One region of the Streptomyces sp. ME02-8801-2C genome, then DNA from elsewhere that is predicted to be linked to it. Evidence: riboswitches for the same ligand, from Rfam matches in the RefSeq annotation. Region 1 holds a riboswitch; each other region holds the start of a gene.
What was found. Region 1 has a riboswitch for cyclic di-AMP ahead of PV396_RS06560 (LysM peptidoglycan-binding domain-containing M23 family metallopeptidase). Riboswitches for the same ligand answer to the same signal wherever they lie in the genome.
Positions count from the first base shown of each region.

Region 1 (4,205 bases):
CCGTGCCGACCGCCGAGGTGAGGCCGATCACCGCTCGTTCGAAGCGCTCGGCGACCTCGTCCGGGTCGCTGCCGGGTCGGATGATGTCGTTGCCGCCCGCGCAGAAGGAGACCAGGTCCGGCGCCTGTTCCCTGGCTGTCGGAAGCTGCTCGGCCACGATCTGGTCGAGCAGCCTTCCGCGTACCGCCAGGTTCGTGTAGTCGAAGTCGCCCTCCGGGCGCCGGTCCGCGAGAAGTACGGCGAACCGGTCGGCCCAGCCGACGAAGGCCCCGTCCGGGCCGGGGTCGCCGACGCCTTCGGTGAAGCTGTCCCCCACCGCCACGTACGACCCGATCACTGCTCTGCTGTCATTCTTCGAATCGTCTGCCACAACAGAGCATGATTCACCTTCCGATGTGAGCTACGCGACCGTAGGAAGGGCTTGACTGGCGGTGAGATAAGCCACTCGTCAAGTATTGGTCAACTCGGAATAATGGGAAGACGCAGCTCACGGACGCTGAAGTCGGAGATCCGGAAGTGGCTCCACGTCGTACGGAAGGCGAAGTGCCCATCCGTGTACGGCTCCGGGTCGCTGTAGTCGAAGACGAGCCGCCCGTTGATCCACCATTGGACCGTCGAACCGGCCGAGACGATCCGCACCCCGTGCGGTTCGTTCGGGACCAGGAGCGGCTCCGGGTAATCGTAGATCAGGGGGCGCACCCCGGCCTCGCCGACGTAACGGCGCAGCCGGGTCGTGGTGTTGGTGTTGGCGCCGTAGCCGACGTAGTACGTCCTGAGGTAGTCGTACTCGGCGAGGGCGCCGCCGCGCGTGGTGGCGAAGAGGTCGTCCGGGGAGCGGACGTCGACGGCGTTCCAGAAGTTGTTCAGGTCCGAGACCCGGTCGTTCGCTCCGCCCGCCGAGACGGGTGTCGCCGTGTACTCGATGACGTACGGACCGCGCAACCTGCGCTTGAACCAGATGGTTGCGCCGCTCGGCACGTCGACCTCCAGGACGCCTCGGGCCGCCGTGACGCTGCCGCCGTCCTGGAGTTCGACGGCCCACTGGCCGAGACCGCGGCGGAAGTCGTCACGGGCGAGGAGGCGTCCGCACGCGGCGGCACTGGCACTGGTGGCCGGGGCGAGCGCGGTGAGAGCCGCGCCTGCGGCGAGGGCTCCGAAGGCTCTGCGAGTGGTCGTCACGAGGCGGCTCCTTGAGGCAGAAAGCGCTTGCACGGATAGGGAGTTGACTATCACACCCGCACGCGCGCGCGTGAACGCGTCGAAGGCCGGACCCGGGAATCGGGGTCCGGCCTTCGACGGATGTCCTCGCCGCGAACGTTCGTCAGCCGACGGCGACGCCCTTCGAGCGGAGGTACGCGACCGGGTCCACGTCGGAGCCGTAGTCCGGGGTGGTGCGGATCTCGAAGTGCAGATGCGGTCCGGTGACGTTGCCGGTCGCGCCGGACAGGCCGATCTGCTGACCCGCGGTCACGGACTGCCCGGCCGAGACGGAGAGCTGGGAGAGGTGGCCGTACTGCGCGTAGTAGCCGTCGGCGAGCTTGATGACGACCTGGTTGCCGTACGCGCCGCCCCAGCCGGCGGAGACGACCGTGCCGGCGCCGACAGCCTTGAGGGAGGTGCCGGTCGGGACGACGAAGTCGACGCCCGTGTGGTAACCGCTGGACCACATGCTGCCCGACACGTGGTACCCGGTGCCGATGGTGGCACCGGCCACGGGGAGGTTGAAGCCACTGGAGCTGCTGGTGTTGGTTGCCTCGGCCGCCGTCGAGGTCGCGGCCGTCGCGCTCTCGGCGGCCGGCTGGGTGGCCTCCGTCTGCGAAGACTTCGAGGAGCTCGAGGACGCTTCCGCAGAGCCTGAGCTCGAGGTGGGCGACGAGGTCGACGCGGCCTTCCTGCCGATCGACAGCTTCAGACCGGGGTGGATCAGGCTCGGGTCGGCGCCGATGGCGGTGCGGTTGTCCGAGTAGAGCTTCTTCCAGCCGCCGGTGACGCCCTGCTCCTGGGCGATCTTCGCGAGGTAGTCGCCGGCCCGGACGGAATAGGTCCGGGACTTCTTCGAGGCCTTTTCCGACTTCGCGGAAACTGCCTCGGCCGCAATGGAATTCGCGGTTACCGAAAGGGACGACACGGACTGAGTCGCGGACTCCGCCGTGGCCGCGTGGGCGCCGGTGGCTCCCAGCAGCGGAAGAGCGAGAGCCGCTCCGCCGGTTCCGGCGACGGCTATCGAGCGGATGAAGCGCTGGGACTTCGGACGGCGGTGCTTACCCTTCGCGGGCATGGCGAATTCCTTCTCCGTCGCCTGCGAGGTGAGCTGTCGGGTGCGGACTGGAGATGTCCGGTCACGCCTGGACGTGACTTGACCCCAAGCCTGTTCCGGAGACCGGAGCAGGCGTTCTACCTGTGGGTCCCCCGCTCCTGCCGTTGTCGGGTGGTCGAGACGGGATCCGGGCGGCGGCAGGATTGGGCGTCCGTCCGGATGGGTGGCGAACGTAAGCGACCAAGACGCACGGAAACAAGCTTGGGGTTCCCTGTGTGCGGGTTTTCTGTGATCCACCCCAGAATTCCCGGTCACGGTCCGTGAATTATGGATCTTTCCGTCGCGTGAACACCCTTAAAAGCCGCCGAAATTACGTGCACATGACGGCGACACACGGTCACGAATATGACGCTGCTCACTCGCCCGATTCACAGGAGCCCGCATTCCGAAGCGAGTTGGAATCAATGCTCCATAACGGACAGAAGCATCAGATGCGACGCAAGCGGAAAACTGCCGCATCGAGGTCACCCTTGAGTCCGGTTCGCAAGCCATGGTGCAACAACACGGCACCTCTGTGGATTTCACCCGTTTCACGGCATTCGTATGTCGCCGACGGGTCGATTCCCCGCAGCCGCAGCGCCGGTACCGGCTCGCCGTGGTGCTGCGCCTGGAGCCAGGCGAGGACGACGGTCTCGTCCCCGAGCACGTACTGCACCGCACTCAGCCCGCCGACCGGGCGCCGCAGCCGGTGGAGGTCGCCGCGCTGCACGACGGGCCGGATCTCCTTGTAGAGCCCCACCCACTCCCCGGCCTCGGCCAGCTCCTCCTCCGTCCACGTCGTGAGGTCACCGCCGACGCCGAGCACCCCGGCCATCGCGCTCACGAACCGGAAGCGCAACGAGCTGACCCGGTCGTTCAGCTGGGTGTTCGGGCTGTCCGTGACCCAGGCGGCCATGACCCGCGCCGGATGGATCTGGCTGAAGCCCTCCTGGATGGCGAGGCGGTCCAGCGGGTCGGTGTTGTCGGAGGTCCACACCTGGTCCGTACGGGCGAGGACACCGAGGTCGATCCTGCCGCCGCCGCCCGAGCAGGACTCGAAGGCGACGTCGGGATGGGCCGCCCGCAGCCGGTCGAGGAGGGCGTACAGCCCGTGCACATGGTCGACCCACAGGCGCTGCGGGTAATCCTCACCGGGCCAGCCGGCATCGCTGAAGCAGCGGTTGAAGTCCCACTTCACATAGTCGATGGGGGCGCTGGAGAGCATGGCGTCGAGCTGCTCCCAGAGGTACTCCCGGACATCCTCGCGGGCAAGGTTCAGTACGAGCTGGTTGCGGAACTCAGTCCGCTTGCGTCCCTGCTGGAACTGCACCCAGTCGGGGTGCGCGCGATACAGGTCGCTGTCCGGGTTGACCATCTCGGGCTCGACCCAGATGCCGAACTGCATCCCCAGGGCGTGCACGTACTCGGCGAGCGGCCTCAGCCCCGACGGGAAGCGGTCCGGGTTGGGCGTCCAGTCGCCGAGGCCGGCCCGGTCACTGGTGCGGGCGCCGAACCAGCCGTCGTCCACGACGAACAGCTCGACGCCGATCGCGGCGGCCCGCCGGGCCAGCGTCCCCTGCTGCTCCTCGGAGATGTCGAACTCGGTGGCCTCCCAGGAGTTGTAGAGCACGGGCCGGTCCTGGTCCGCGCCCGGTACGACGAACGCGCGCTGGTACGCGTGCCACGCCCGACTCGCCCCACCGTGCCCGGAGTCGGTCCACAGCCCCGCGAAGACGGGCGTGGTGAAGGACTCGCCCGCCGCCAGGCGCAGCAGCCCCGAGTCGTCGTATCCGGCGCCGCCGGTGACCTGCACGCGCGCGTCGGGCAGCTGGGCGACGGCGATCCGCCACGACCCCGACCAGCCGAGCGCGCAGGCGTAGACCTCGCCGCGTTCCTCGGTCGCGTCGGT
Region 1 is NZ_JARAXP010000002.1:428,884-433,088, reverse strand. It holds gene PV396_RS06570 (SGNH/GDSL hydrolase family protein) at 1-337, opposite strand, end outside; gene PV396_RS06565 (DUF6250 domain-containing protein) at 460-1,179, opposite strand; gene PV396_RS06560 (LysM peptidoglycan-binding domain-containing M23 family metallopeptidase) at 1,322-2,278, opposite strand; cyclic di-AMP (ydaO/yuaA leader) riboswitch at 2,282-2,461, opposite strand; gene PV396_RS06555 (alpha-galactosidase) at 2,745-4,205, opposite strand, start outside.

Region 2 (4,205 bases), on a different contig from region 1:
GTCCCGTCGGCCCGCCATGTACTGCCCGAGTTCACCGAACGCACCAGCTCCGGGTCCCGGACGCTGGATCCGTACTCGAAGCTCCTCGAGGAGCGGATCGTCTTTCTCGGGACCCCGGTCGACGACATCTCGGCGAACGACGTGATGGCACAGCTCATGCATCTCGAATATCTGGCGCCCGAACGGGACATCTCGCTGTACATCAACTCCCCCGGCGGCTCGTTCAGCGCGATGACGGCGATCTACGACACGATGCAGTTCGTCACCTGCGAGGTGGAGACGATCTGTCTGGGCCAGGCGGCCTCCGCGGCGGCCGTACTGCTGGCCGCAGGAACGCCGGGCAAGCGCAGCGCGCTGCCGGGGGCCCGGGTGATGATCCACCAGCCCTCGCTGTCCGAGCCGATCCAGGGTCAGGTGAGCGATCTCGCCATCCAGGCCCAGGAGTTGGCCCGGGTCCGTAACCTGCTGGAAGAACTGCTCGTACGGCACACCGGCCGGAGCCCGGAGCAGGTCGCCGCAGACATCGAGCGGGACAAGATCCTGGATGCCCAGGGCGCGCTGGAATACGGGCTGGTGGACCGGATCGTGCCCAGCCGCAGGTCCTCGGACCCCGCCCCCGGCACGAGGTGAGCCCACCGATGCTTCCGCCCGAACTGCCTCCGCTGCCCGCTCTGACGCGCGCGGAGGGCGAGTTGATCGACCGTTACCTCGAAGTGGCCGATCTGCTCGGCCGTATCAACCCGGCGTATCACGGGGACACGTACCGCGGACTGCGGGCCGCGCAGGCACTGGTCGCCAAGGCGGTCGCCCTGCGGGACGCGCTGGAGTTGATGCATCAGCGGGGCGAGGCGGAGGTCCACGCGGATACGCTGGCGCGTGCGCTGCGCGTCCTGGACGGGGAGCGCCGCACGGCGCGTGTCATCGTTCCGCGTGAGCCCGCCAGTTGACGCATCCGGTCTGCCGGTCCGTACCGGGCGCGCCCAGGTGCCCCGGTGACGCGCTTGTCCAAAACGGGCCGGGAGACGGCCGAAAGCCATCCCCCGTTCGGAGTAGACGAAGGTCCGCCGATTAGACCGGCCGAGTTGCTCGACACGCGCGGTCGACATGCGGAATCGAGGCGTTTCGGCCCTGGTCCGAGGGTGCGCGACCCCATCGAAAGTCGTGCCAGGGTACGGGTGTCCACCCGAACGGGTCAGCGGTGAGTAACGCCACAAAGCCCCGATTCCATTGGGATTTTCCCACTTCCATGAGCCAAGATCCCTTCCTGACGACAAGCCCCCGCCACAAGCGGCGGGGCGATCCGGGCGGACGCCGAGTCCTGCCGCCGCCCGGATGACCGGTCGACAGATGTGCATCGGCAGGAGTGGAGGACCCAAGCACGACGGGTCGCCGGAACGGTCACGCCATGACCGGGCCGAGCAGCCCTTGGGGTGAAGCCGCGTCAGCGGCCGGGCAACTTCGCCAGCCCGAATCCGACAGGTCATCCTTCACAGGCGGCTGACGAAGGGTTGCGCATGTCTGCGCTCAATCGTGTCCCGTCGATGATGACCCGGGCCGGTACGGTCTCGGCTCTCACCCTCGCCGCTGTGGGCGGCGGTCTGGTGCTCCCAGGCGTCAACACGGACGCCGCGGCGGTCACACCACAGACGAAGGCACTTCAGATCGCGGCCTCCAAGAAGGGCTCCCCGTACAAGTACGGGGCCGCGGGACCGAAGAAGTTCGACTGCTCCGGTCTCACGCAGTATTCGTTCAAGAAGGCGGGCAAGTCCCTGCCGCGTACGGCGGCCGCCCAGTACAACAGGACCAAGCACATCTCCGCCAAGAGCCGCAAAAGCGGGGACCTGGTCTTCTTCCACTCGGGCAAGAACGTGTACCACGTGGGCATCTACGCCGGGAAGGGAAAGATCTGGCACTCCCCGAAGACCGGGGATGTCGTGAAGCTCCAGAAGATCTGGACGAAGAGCGTCTGGTACGGCCGGGTCAGCTGACCTGCGCGGGGCGGGAGCGGCGGCCTGGCCTGGACCCGCCGCTCCCGTCCCGTTGCCGTTTCATCAGGCCGGGCTGCGCAGCGGACGCAGTACGTGTGCAGTGCCGCCGAACCGTTACGGCTCCTGCTGGCCCGACGCCGTTACCGGGGGCCGGACGGGGGCCGTCCACGGGAGTTCGATCGATACCGTCTTTCCGCCCTCCCGGGTGGGCCGCACGCACAGTCTGCCGCCCGCCTCCGCGGTCAGCCAGCGGATGATGACCATCCCGCGGCCGTTGTCCTGCTGGACCGCTGCGGGCAGCCGCTTGGGGAAGCGCGGGTGACTGTCCGTGACGCCGATGCGCAGGTTCTCGTCACGGTCGAGGGCGATGTCCACCGTGAAGGCGGGTGACAACCCGAAGGTGTGCTGTACGGCGTTGGTGGCGAGTTCCGAGACGATCAGACGGATGGTGTCGGCGGCTTCGGTGTCACCCCGCAGGCCCCATTCCGCCAGCACATCGGCCACATACGCGCGGGCGGCGGAGACCGAGGCGGGATCGCTCGGCAGAGTGACGGATGCTTCCAGATGGTCTGCCATGGCGAGGTCGTCCCTTTCCCACGGAACCGGAGCCCGACACGGAGCGGCTGGTTCGAGTACGGTCCCGGACTGGTGCTTCGCGCCAGACTGCCATTCCCGCGCCGGTCACGGGGTGCGATCCACCAAGATGTGCATATATCTGTCGCTCGAAGCGGTGAACTCTGCGACCCCAGAGCGTATTTGCGCGGCTCATAAGGAGTAAGGAGTGGCCCATGCAGTACGGTCCCGCGGTGCGCCGCCGAAAGCTGGGTGACGAACTGCGCGCACTGCGCTCCAGGGCCGGCCTCACAAGCGGTGAGGCGGCGCGTCTGATGGGCTGGCACCAGTCGAAGGTGAGCCGCATCGAGACCGGCGCGAGCGGGGTGAAGCCGGCCGACGTACGGTTACTTCTGGACGCGTACCGGGTTCCGGAGGGCGAGTCGCGTGAACTGATACTCGTGCTGGCGGGCGGCGAGGACGGCGGCCGGCACCACTGGTGGCATGCCTACCGGGGCGTGCTGCCGCCCACCTACCGGGACTTCATCAGCCTGGAGTCGCAGGCCAGCACGATGCGCACGCTGGAGACCTCGGTGGTGCCGGGGCTGCTGCAGACCCCGGAGTACGCGCGCGCGATGACCCGGGCCGCCGTGGACGGCGTGGAGGAGACCCGGCTCGACGCACTGGTCGAGGTGCGGCTGGCCCGGCAGGACGTACTGCGTTCGGATCCGCCGCTGGCGCTGAGCGCGGTCCTCGACGAGGCGGTGCTGCGCCGTGAAGTGGGCGGTCCTGAGGTGATGACACGTCAGCTGGGGCGCCTCATGGAAGCGGCCAGACTGCCCCAAGTGCGGTTGCAGATCCTGCCGTTCACCGCGGGGGCATACATCGGCATCACCGGCCCTTTCGTTATCTTCTCCTTTCCGAGCACTTCTGACTTGGATGTGGTTGTTCTCGACCAGATGATGAGTAGCCTCTACCTCGAACGGAAAGAAGACCTCCGGGCCTACAGCGAGGCCTTCAACACCCTTCAGATCCACGCCCTTTCGCCCGAGGATTCGTTGGATTTCATCGCCGGTCTGAATCACGGCGGGTAAGGAGGCGCCATGTCCGCAATGCCTCGAAACGTACCGTCCGTCGTCGAACCGCCCGGTGTTCAATGGCTGCGCAGCAGCTACAGCACCGGCGCGAACAACTGTGTGGAGACGGCCCGTCCGGACACCGGAGTCCGGGCAGGTCGGCTCGCCGTACGCGACTCCAAGAACGTGGCGGGGCCCGTCCTGCTCTTCTTCCCCGAGAGCTGGAAGGGCTTCCTCACCGCGTTGAGGTGATCGCCCAAGGACGCACGGCCGCGGTTCGCCGACTCATGGTCGCGTGTCACTGATCAACGACCCTGTGGATCTACACGTCTACGGTCGGTTCTCGCCGATCACCTGTACCGCACGCGCGATCTGTTCCTCGGCCAGGTCCGCGCGGGCGGTCAGCCGCAGCCGGGACACTCCGTCGGGCACGGACGGCGGACGGAAGCAGCCCACGCCCACGCCGGCGGCCCGGCAGTCGGCCGCCCATCGCACGGCCCCCTCCGGGGAGGGTGCGCGCACGGAGACGACGGCCGCGTCCGGCCGTACCGCCGACAGCCCTTGTGCGCTCAGCCTGGTGTGCAGCTCA
Region 2 is NZ_JARAXP010000003.1:893,533-897,737, forward strand. It holds gene PV396_RS12930 (ATP-dependent Clp protease proteolytic subunit) at 1-630, shown strand, start outside; gene PV396_RS12935 (hypothetical protein) at 639-947, shown strand; cyclic di-AMP (ydaO/yuaA leader) riboswitch at 1,332-1,511, shown strand; gene PV396_RS12940 (C40 family peptidase) at 1,515-1,988, shown strand; gene PV396_RS12945 (ATP-binding protein) at 2,103-2,564, opposite strand; gene PV396_RS12950 (helix-turn-helix transcriptional regulator) at 2,777-3,634, shown strand; gene PV396_RS12955 (DUF397 domain-containing protein) at 3,644-3,868, shown strand; gene PV396_RS12960 (8-amino-7-oxononanoate synthase) at 3,947-4,205, opposite strand, start outside.
Region 2: it holds a riboswitch for cyclic di-AMP, as region 1 does, so the genes downstream of both, PV396_RS12940 (C40 family peptidase) here and PV396_RS06560 (LysM peptidoglycan-binding domain-containing M23 family metallopeptidase) in region 1, are expected to answer to the same signal.

Region 3 (4,205 bases), on a different contig from region 1:
TGTTGCGGATCGTCGCCCCTCGGAAGGCGTAGATCGACTGGTCGGCGTCGCCCACGACGCACAGTTCGGCGGGGCGCAGGTCGTACTCGCTCGGCGGTACGTCGATGTCGTCGCCGGTGTGCTCGGCGGTGCCGACGAGTTCCCGTACGAGCGCGTACTGGGCGTGGTTGGTGTCCTGGTACTCGTCGACCAGGACGTGCCGGAAGCGGCGGCGGTAGTGCTCGGCGACGTCCGGGAAGGCGCGCAGCAGATTGACCGTCGTCATGATCAGGTCGTCGAAGTCGAGCGCGTTGGCCTCACGCAGCCGCGACTGGTACATCGCGTACGCCTGGGCGAGGGTCTTCTCGAAACCGTCGCTCGCCTGGGCGGCGAAGTCCTCCTCGTCGATCAGCTCGTTCTTCAGGTTGGAGATCTTCGCACTGAAGGACTTGGGCGGGAAACGCTTGGGGTCCAGGTCCAGATCGCGGCAGACGAGCGCCATCAGCCGCTTGCTGTCGGCGGCGTCGTAGATGGAGAAGGAGGAGGTGAAGCCCAGCCTCTTGCTCTCCCGCCGCAGGATCCGCACGCACGCACTGTGGAAGGTCATCACCCACATCGCGTTCGCGCGCGGGCCGACGAGCTGCTCGACGCGCTCCTTCATCTCACCGGCGGCCTTGTTGGTGAAGGTGATCGCGAGGATCTGGCCGGGGTGGACGCCACGCTCGCCCAGCAGATACGCGATCCGGTGCGTGAGTACGCGCGTCTTGCCGGAGCCGGCGCCCGCCACGATGAGCAGGGGGGTGTCGGCGTGCACGACAGCCGCGCGCTGGTTCTCGTTCAGCCCCTCCAGGAGCGCAGCGGAGTCCACCACCGGACGGGGTGCGCCGTCGCGGTAGTACGCGTCCCGGTCCGGCGGCGCGTCGAACTTCCCGCCGAACAGGTCGTCCGGAACGGGCTCCGGCGCGTGCTCGTCCTCGGGCGGTGGCGGGGGTTCCTCCGCGTGGGCCCGAGGGCCCTGGAGGTCCGCCAGGAAGCTGTCGTCAAAGAGGCTGCTCATCGCTCTCCGAGTCTAGGCCTCCCCACTGACAGCCCGCCCCCACCCCGAAAACATCCCCTGGTATCGGCACCGGCCGACCAGGCCGTCCGGACAGCAGGCCCGAAAGAGGCCATACATCAACATTCCTCAAGAATCTTCACAAACAACTTCCGATCGACCACACAGAGCCATGTTTAGGGGCAAGGTCACAAAAACGTACCGGGCATAGCGGTCATCAACCTTCACAGGAGGCACACCTGTTGGTTAGCGTTTCGTAAGGCCGCTCGATCTCCACCGGCGAACCTCGCCGGGCCGTGCGGCCTCCGCCGAGTCCGATCGTGCCGCCCTGTGCGGCAGGAGCCGGGGACCCACCGAAATCCTGGGGTGAATCGGTCCAACCGCCGTCCAGGCAAGGACCGTAGGGCAACCCTTCCGAACCACCCGCCCGAACCCGACAGCTAACCCGGTAGGCGGAACGTGGAAGGAGTCGCCTCCCTTGGCGTCGTCGCACCGCAAGTCGCGCCCTACGGGAACGCGCGTAGCAGGCATACGGACCCCCGCCTTCGCCACGGCGGCCCTGACCTCCGTCGCCCTGCTGTCCCAGACCGCCAACGCCGCGCCCACGGCGCCCTCCACACCTCCGGCTCCCGCGTCCGACGACAAGCCGAGCATGGAGGAGGTCGAGGCGAAGGTCGGCGACCTGTACCGCCAGGCCGAGTCCGCCACCGACAAGTACAACGCCGCCAAGGAGAAGGCCTCCAAGCAGCGGGGACGTGTCGACGCCCTGATGGACGACGTGGCCCGGCGCACCCAGAAACTCAACGACGCGCGCGAGGAGCTGGGTTCCTTCGCCGCGGCCCAGTACCGCACCGGGTCCGCCGCTCCGGACACGGCGACGTTCCTGCTCGCGGACGACCCCCAGGACTACTTCGACCAGAACCAGCTGATGGACCGTCTGACCGCCCGCCAGAAGGACGCGGTCGACGACTACATCACCGAGCAGGCCGAGACGACGCAGAAGCGCCAGGAGGCCTCGGTGACCCTCGAGTCGCTCACCGAGTCCCAGGACGAACTGCAGATCACCAAGACCGCCGTCCAGACGAAGCTCGTGGAGGCCCGTCGGCTGCTCTCCCGCCTCACCGCCGAGGAGAAGCTGCGCCTCGCGGCGATCGAACGGGAGAAGCAGGCGGTGGCTCTCCGCCGGGCGCAGGAACTCGCCCGGCAGCAGCAGGAGGCCGAGCAGCGCCGGCAGGAAGCGGCAGCCGCAGCGGCCGCGGCACAGCCCGCGGCGGGCAGCAGCGCCTCGGACACTCCGGCACCGGCGGCTCCCGACGCCTCGTATGCCACCAAGGCCGAGAAGGCTTTGACCTTCGCACGCGCACAGATCGGCAAGCCGTACGTCTGGGGAGCGACCGGCCCGGATTCGTACGACTGTTCGAGTCTCACCCAGGCCGCCTGGCGGGCCGCCGGCGTCACCCTCCCGCGCACCACCTACGACCAGGTGAACGCGGGCACGACGGTCTCCCTCTCCGACATCCAGCCCGGTGACCTGGTCTTCTTCTACGACGACATCAGCCACGTCGGCCTCTACATCGGCAACGGCATGATGATCCACGCCCCGAAGCCGGGTGCGTACGTCCGGGAGGAATCGATCTTCTACGACGGCGAGTCGACGATCCACAGCGTGGTGCGCCCCGCCTGACGCACAGCGGAGGGAAGGTTCGGCCGGGTCAGGTCCAGAGCACGGCGATGAAGATGTTCGCCGTGGTGAACAGGCCGACCAGGCCGAACAGGCGTTTGTCCACGGTCTCGTCGTCCCGCTTCACATAGACGAGGCCGAGGATCACGATCAGCAGGGCCAGCTTGACGCCGATCTTGACGTTGTTGACCGTCTGGTCGTCGGCCTGGTTGAGGCCCACCAGGGCGACGCCGGTGACCAGCATGGTGAACGCGCCGTGCAGCATCGCCGGCACGAAGCGAGCCGTGCCCTGCCCCATCGCCTTCATCTGGGTGAGAAACCCGCCCAGGAGCGACGCGATGCCGATGATGTGCAGGCCGACGACGAGATGGATGAGTACGTCCATGAGGCCGGAGCCTAGTCAGAGGCACCCGTGCCCCATGACACCGGGCCGGGAGTGCGCGGCAAGACCTCGCATATATGCACCCCATAGCACCCTGTCACCCCCACGCGTCCCGTGAACCTCCGCATCGATCAGCCCTCAGCGCGAAGGCGGCGGCGCCGGAACCGGATCACGGTCGCATGCGGTCACCCGGCGGTCGGCTCACGCCAGTTCCGTACATGGCGTTACCCCCACGACACTCTCAGGTTTAGCGTCCTCCTCCAGGTGACCGGCTCCCCACCGCCGCCCGGGCCAGGGGCGGCAGTCGGACACCACCGCCGAGAAAGTCCGGCGGCGGACCGCTTCCCCTGTGCGGACCGTCGCCGGACGCGCAACCGCCCTCCTGGGTCCGCTTCCCAGGCAGCCGTCCGGCGGTCGTCGTAGTGGCGGTCGTACGAAAGGACGTGACCCCCCGTGGCAGCGCACCGCAAGCCCCGACAGCGCTCGCTCAACGGCAATACGGCCCGCACCGCTGCGACGATCGCCCTCGCGGGCGCGGCGACGGCGACCGGCTTCGACGGCATCGGCTACGCCGAACCACAACTGACATCGGCGCAGGTCCAGGCCAAGGTGAACAAGCTGTACGAGGAGGCGGAGGTCGCCACCGAGAAGTACAACGGCTCGAAGGAGAAGGCGGAGCGAGCGGAGCGGCGACTGGAGAACCTGCGGGACGAGGCGGCGCGCAAGGAGGAGCGTCTCAACTCGGCCCGGGAGGCACTGGGTTCGATGGCCGCAGCGCAGTACCGCGCCGGCGGACTCGACCCCGCGCTGCAACTCGCCCTCTCCGACGACCCCGACGGCTATCTGGACGGCGCCGCCTTCGCCGAACGGGCGGGCAGCAGACAGGCGTCGGACGTGGCCCGTGTACGCAACCAGCTGCGGGAGATCGAGCAGCTGCGCGGGGCGGCCCACGTCGAACTGACCACCCTTAAGTCCCGCCAGGCCGAACTGAACCACCACAAGAAGACCGTCACCGGAAAGCTGGGCGAGGCCCGGCAACTGCTGTCCCGGCTCACCACCGAGGACCGCACCCGGCTCACGGCGGACGGCGGAAGCGGTGGCGCGGGCTG
Region 3 is NZ_JARAXP010000020.1:56,816-61,020, forward strand. It holds gene pcrA (DNA helicase PcrA) at 1-1,036, opposite strand, end outside; cyclic di-AMP (ydaO/yuaA leader) riboswitch at 1,330-1,504, shown strand; gene PV396_RS38800 (NlpC/P60 family protein) at 1,512-2,717, shown strand; gene PV396_RS38805 (hypothetical protein) at 2,746-3,099, opposite strand; gene PV396_RS38810 (NlpC/P60 family protein) at 3,550-4,205, shown strand, end outside.
Region 3: it holds a riboswitch for cyclic di-AMP, as region 1 does, so the genes downstream of both, PV396_RS38800 (NlpC/P60 family protein) here and PV396_RS06560 (LysM peptidoglycan-binding domain-containing M23 family metallopeptidase) in region 1, are expected to answer to the same signal.